Regions from separate parts of the Mesorhizobium sp. M0808 genome, predicted to be linked through region 2. Evidence: riboswitches for the same ligand, from Rfam matches in the RefSeq annotation. Region 2 holds a riboswitch; the other holds the start of a gene.
The links. Region 2 has a riboswitch for S-adenosylmethionine ahead of metX (homoserine O-acetyltransferase MetX). Riboswitches for the same ligand answer to the same signal wherever they lie in the genome.
Positions count from the first base shown of each region.

Region 1 (3,206 bases), on a different contig from region 2:
CGTCGACTGGCGCGGCAATGTGATGACTATCCAGACCAAGGCCGTCGCGGAGCTGGAAGAGACCCCGTCCGGCGCCTGATCGGCGCGTCCCCGCTCGCCTCTGTTCGGCCAGCCCTTATCCGGCAACTCTCAGTGCCTGCTCGATGTCTTCGAGCAGGTCGTCGGCGTCCTCAAGGCCAACTGACAGCCTGAGCGTTCCCGGTCCGATGCCGAGCTCGGCGCGGGCCTCATCGGTCAAGTTCTTGTGCGTCGTCGTCGCCGGATGGGTGATCAGGCTCTTGGCGTCGCCGAGATTGTTGGAAATCAGCACGACGTCGAGTGCGTTCTGGAAGGCAAAGGCCGCCTGCTTGCCGCCCTTCACATCGAGGCAAATCAGCGTCGAGCCGCCCGACATCTGCTTCTGGATCACGGCCGCTTGCGGGTGGTCGGCGCGGCCGGGATAGATGACGCGGGCGATTTGCGGGCGCTCGGCCAGGAAATCCGCGATGCGGCCGGCACTTTCCGTCTGCTGGCGTACGCGTAGCGGCAGCGTCTCCAGGCCTTTCAGCAGCGTCCAGGCATTGAAGGGCGAGAGGCTTGGGCCGGTGTGGCGGAAATAGTCATGCAGGTTCTCGTCGATCCATTTCTTGTCCGACAGAACGATGCCGCCAAGACAGCGCCCCTGGCCGTCAATATGCTTCGTGGCCGAATAGACGACGATGTGGGCGCCGAGCTGCAGGGGTTTCTGCTGCAAGGGCGTAGCGAAGACATTGTCGACGATCAGCCTGGCGCCGATCGAATTGGCAAGTGCCGCGACGGCGGCAATGTCGACTACCTCCAGCGTTGGATTGGTAGGGCTTTCCAGGAAAAACAGTTTGGTGTTGGGCTTGACCGCCTTTTCCCAATTGGCGATGTCGGTGCCGTCGACCAGCGTTGCCTCAATGCCGTATTTCGGCGCCAGCGTCTCGACCACCCAGCGGCAGGAGCCGAACAGCGCGCGCGCCGCCACGATATGGTCGCCCGCCTTGGCGCTGCACAGCAGTGCTGCCGTCACCGCCGCCATGCCGGATGCCGTGGCGCGCGCGTCCTCGGCTCCTTCCAGCGCGCACATGCGTTTCTCAAACATGTCGACCGTCGGATTGGCATAGCGCGAATAGATGAAGCCCGGCTCCTCGCCCTTGAAGCGGGCCTCCGCCGCTTGCGCCGTCTCGTAGACATAGCCTTGGGTGAGATACATCGCCTCGGAGGTCTCGCCGAAGCCGGAACGCAGCGTCCCGGCATGCACGAGTGCGGTCTGAGGCTTCCAGCCGCGCTTCTTGGTCATCATTCCATCCAAACACCAAAATTGGTCCAAACAACAAAAAACCGGTCGCGAAAGTCGCAACCGGTCCATATGGCCTTGCGGCCCGACGGTCCTTTAGCGACTTGTTTAACGTGGCTGCAAGCCGACCGGCCAAATCACCACGGGATAACGAGCTTTAGACCCGCGCCACGCTTGCGTCAATTGCCGGCATGATTAAGAGGGTTGTACCAAGCAGGTGCCAAAGGCGTCCACGGTCGGACCTGCGACAGAACAAGACCTCGCCCGGCGTTCGAACGGAGCCAGACCCTTGCGGCAGACAGGCATTCTTCCCGATCAGGATATTTCCACGCTGTTCCAGACGGGCGCGCTGAAATCGCCGCGCACGCTCGATGCCGATCAGATCCAGCCGGCCAGCCTTGACCTCAGGCTCGGCGACAAGGCCTGGCGGGTGCGTGCTTCCTTCTTGCCCGGCCCGGACCACAGGGTTGTCGACAAGCTCGACCGGCTGAAGCTGCACGAGATCAACCTCGCCGAAGGTGCCGTGCTGGAAACCGGCTGCGTCTACATCGTGCCGCTGCTCGAAAGCCTGGCGCTGCCCGCGCACATTTCCGCCTCCGCCAACCCGAAAAGCTCGACCGGACGGCTCGATATCTTCACCCGGGTAATGACCGACCGTGGCCACGAGTTCGACAAGATCGCCGCCGGCTATGAAGGCCCGCTCTATCTGGAGGTCAGCCCGCGCACTTTCCCGATCGTCGTGCGGACCGGCTCGCGGCTGTCGCAGATCAGGTTCCGCACCGGCAATGCGCTCTTGTCGGAAAGCGAGCTGCACGAGTTGCACCGCGCCGAGATGCTGGTCGCCACCGAACCGCCCAACATCTCAGGCGGCGGCATCGCGCTGTCGATCGATCTCGACGGCGACAAGGACGGGCTGGTCGGCTATCGCGGCAAGCACCACACCGGCCTGGTCGACGTCGACAAGCGCGCCGCGCAGGATGTGGTCGATTTCTGGGAGCCGCTCTACAAGAGCGGTGCCGGCGAGCTGGTGCTCGATCCGGACGAATTCTATATTCTGGTGTCGCGCGAGGCGGTGCATGTGCCGCCACTCTACGCCGCCGAAATGACGCCTTTCGACCCGCTGGTCGGCGAGTTCCGCGTCCATTATGCCGGTTTCTTCGACCCGGGTTTCGGCCATTCGGCGTCGGGCGGCACCGGCAGCCGGGCGGTGCTCGAGGTGCGTAGCCACGAAGTGCCGTTCATCCTCGACCACGGCCAGATCGTCGGACGGCTGGTCTACGAGCACATGCTGAAACGGCCGCAGGCGCTCTACGGCACAGATCTAGGCTCGAACTATCAGGCGCAGGGCCTGAAACTGTCCAAGCATTTCCGCACCGCGCGCTGAGCTTGGTCGCAAGACGTCAGCTGCGAAACAGATATTCTTTCGCGGCGCCAAGGCAGCCATGAAACTGACCGACAAAGAGCAGTTCTCGCACTGCCAATCGCTTCTTCCCCCAAATCCTCTGGTTTGCTTCTCGTCGTCAAGTGAGGCGCTTGAGCTGGACTGCAAGGGGAACAACTGCTTGCCGAGACATCCCAGCACATGGGCTCTGGCGGAGTCGATACCGCAGGCTCTGCCATTGTCGTTCAGTCTGTCAGCGCGGAGTGCGGACGTCATGCGATCCGCGTTGCGCATCAGAAAGCTCACTTGCGATTTCGAATAGCCGGTGGCCAGAAGCCGGTTAGTCATCGACATCCGGGCTTCGCGATAGGATTTTGCGCTGCATTGTCCGGCGCTGTAAGCCGCCGGGGAGAAATAGGCGAGGAACAGGACTAAACTTACGGACACAGTGCCAATCCGCAGGCCGTTCATTTTTCGCTCCTGAATTCTGTCACCAGTTTACAACGCCTTCACCGCCACCTTCAC
Region 1 is NZ_JAMYOX010000002.1:526,099-529,304, forward strand. It holds gene NKI25_RS05495 (glycosyltransferase) at 1-79, shown strand, start outside; gene NKI25_RS05500 (O-succinylhomoserine sulfhydrylase) at 116-1,306, opposite strand; SAM riboswitch at 1,377-1,454, opposite strand; gene NKI25_RS05505 (2'-deoxycytidine 5'-triphosphate deaminase) at 1,590-2,684, shown strand; gene NKI25_RS05510 (hypothetical protein) at 2,622-3,152, opposite strand; gene araD1 (AraD1 family protein) at 3,180-3,206, opposite strand, start outside.
Region 1: it holds a riboswitch for S-adenosylmethionine, as region 2 does, so the genes downstream of both, NKI25_RS05500 (O-succinylhomoserine sulfhydrylase) here and metX (homoserine O-acetyltransferase MetX) in region 2, are expected to answer to the same signal.

Region 2 (3,206 bases):
CCAAGCTCGTCGCACAGATTGACGAAATCGCGAATGGTGCAGAAATGGATGTTGGGGGTGTCATACCAGGAATAGGGCAGGTCCCTGGTCACCGGCATGCGGCCGTTGAAGAGCAACGAAAAGCGCACCCGCCAGTGGCCGAAATTCGGGAATGAGACGATGGCGCGGTTGCCGATCCGGAGCAGTTCGTCGAGCACCAGCTTCGGATTGCGTGTCGCCTGCAAGGTCTGCGACAAGACGACGAAGTCGAAGCCCTTGTCGGGATAGAATTGGAGATCCTTGTCGGCATCGCCCTGGATGACCGACAGGCCACGCGCCACGCATTCGTTGACGCCGCGCTGCGACAGCTCCAGGCCGCGGCCATCGACCTTCTTGGTCGCCTGCAGCAATTCGAGCAGCAGGCCGTCGCCGGAACCGACATCCAGCACCCGCGACTGCGGCGGGATGAGATCGGCGACGACTTCGAGGTCGACGCGCTGGGCGCGGTTGACGCTCATGCGTTCGCCTCTTGCCTGGCGCATGATCCTGATCCGAAAAGTCTGCAACTTTTCGGGGTCATGCGCTGATGCCTGGCGCATGGTCCTGATCCGAAAAGCCGGCAACTTTTCGGGGTCATGCGCCGAGCCCTCTCGCCCGAGCGGCCGAGGCGATGAAGCCTTTGATGGCGGCGAACAGTTCGGGCTCGTCGAGCAGAAAGGCGTCGTGGCCGCGGTCGGTCTCGATTTCGACGAACGATACCGAGGCGCCGGCCGCGTTCAGCGCGTGCACGACCGAGCGGCTCTCTTCGGTCGGGAACAGCCAGTCGCTGGTGAACGAAACCAGGCAGAAGCGCGTCTTGGTGCTGGCGAAGGCATCGGCCAGCCGGCCGCCATGGTCGGCGGCGAGATCGAAATAGTCCATCGCCCGGGTCATGTAGAGATAGGAGTTGGCATCGAAGCGATCGACGAAGGTCATGCCCTGATGGCGCAGATAGCTCTCGATCTGGAAGTCGGCATCGAAACCGAAGGTCAGCGCTTCGCGGTCCTGCAGGTTGCGGCCGAACTTGCGATGCAGCGCTGCTTCCGACAGATAGGTGATGTGGGCGGCCATGCGCGCCACCGCCAGCCCCTTTTCCGGCCGCTTGCCATGCTCGAAATATTTGCCGCCGTGCCAATCGGGGTCGGCCATCACCGCCTGCCTGCCGACCTCGTGGAAGGCGATGTTCTGCGAAGAATGGCGGGCGCCGGTCGCGATCGGCAGCGCCGAGAAGACGCGCTCGGGATAGCTGGAGGCCCATTGCAGCACCTGCATGCCGCCCATCGAGCCGCCAAGCACGCTGAACAACTGTTCGATGCCGAAATGCTCGACCAGCATCAACTGCGCCCGCACCATGTCGCGGATGGTGATGATCGGCAGGTCGAGCCCGTAAGGCTTGGCTGTGGCGGGATTTGTCGAGGCGGGGCCGGTGGAGCCGAGGCAGCCGCCGATGACGTTTGACGAGATGACGAAGAAACGGTCGGTGTCGATGATCTTGCCGGGGCCGATCAGCACCTCCCACCAGCCCGGCTTGCCGGTCACCGGATTGGTGTTGGCGACGTGCTGGTCGCCGGTCAGCGCATGGCAGACGAGGATGGCGTTGGAACGCGCGTCGTTGAGCGTGCCGTAGGTCTGGTAGGCGATCTGGAACGGCGACAGCAGCGTGCCGGCGTCGAGCTTGAGCGGCTTGTCGGCGCCGAAACGCAACACCGGGCTCGACGGCTGGTCGGCCTCGTTGTTGGTTTTTCGAGCGCGCAAAGCGACCATCACATCTCCTTGCCCGGCCTTCCGTTGTCCACCGGTCCGGGCAACAGCCAGTCAGGGCAACAAAAAACCGGCCATGCCTTCGCAAAGCCGGTTACAAGATGCAAACGGCCCTTTAGCAAGTTGTTTAACGTGGCTGCAAGCCGACCGGCCAAATCACCACGGAACTGTCGATGCTCTTCTATGACTCGCGCGTGGGTTCGTCAACGGCAAGTTCTTGATCCCGAATTGCCGCCCCTCGACATTCCGGGCCACGGCTTGTATTTCCGCTGCGGCCTCCGGATGGAGGCATCCTCGACGGATTTCATGGAATGAGCCAGACACCGGATCAGACACGTCCAAGGCCCCGCGCCGGCATCATGGACATTGAAGCCTATGTGCCCGGCAAGAGCGCGGCGCCTGAAGGTGTCGCCAAGGTCCATAAATTGTCGGCGAACGAGAACCCGCTCGGTCCTTCGCCAAAGGCGATTGAGGCCGCGCGCGCGGTCGCCGACAAGCTCGCGGTCTATCCCGACGGCAGCGCCAGGCGCCTGAGGGAAGCGATCGCCGAGGTGCACGGGCTCAACCCGGCGAACATCGTCTGCTCCAACGGCTCCGACGAGATTCTAGGCCTGCTGGCGCAGACCTATCTCGCACCCGGCGACGAAGCCATCATCACCGAACACGGCTTCATGGTCTACAAGATCTACATACAGTCGGCCGGTGCCGTCCCGGTAACGGTCAAGGAGACCGATGAGCGCGCCGACATCGATGCGATCCTCGCCGCGGTGACGCCGGCTACCCGGATCATCTTCCTTGCCAATCCAAACAATCCAACCGGCACCTACGTGCCGTTCCAGGAGGTGCGCCGCCTGCATGCCGGCCTGCCGCGAAACGTGCTTCTGGTGCTGGATGCAGCTTACGCCGAATATGTCCGGCGAAACGATTATGAAGCCGGCGTCGAGTTGGTGGGCAGCGCGGAAAACGTGGTCATGACCCGCACTTTCTCCAAATTGGGCCTGGGCGGGGCGCGGATCGGCTGGATGTATGCGCCAATGCACGTCATCGACGCGATCAACCGCGTGCGCGGGCCTTTCAACGTCAATGCGACGGCGATCGAGGCCGGCATCGCGGCGATCCACGACCGCGCCCATATCGAACGCAGCGTCGCGCACAACGAGACCTGGCTAGCCTGGCTGAGCGAGCAACTAAGCGAGCTCGGGCTGCGGGTGACGCCGAGCGTAGGCAATTTCATCCTCATCCACTTTCCCGAGGATAAAAAGCATTCGGCGGCGGCCGCCGACGACTACCTCAGTGCGCGCGGCTACATATTGCGGCGCGTTTCCGGCTACGGTTTTCCGAGCGCGCTGCGCATGAGCATCGGCACCGAAGAGGCCAATCGCGGCGTTGTCGCAGCACTCGCGACATTCCTGAAAAGCTAGAACACC
Region 2 is NZ_JAMYOX010000003.1:106,009-109,214, reverse strand. It holds gene metW (methionine biosynthesis protein MetW) at 1-497, opposite strand, end outside; gene metX (homoserine O-acetyltransferase MetX) at 613-1,782, opposite strand; SAM riboswitch at 1,875-1,952, opposite strand; gene hisC (histidinol-phosphate transaminase) at 2,091-3,200, shown strand.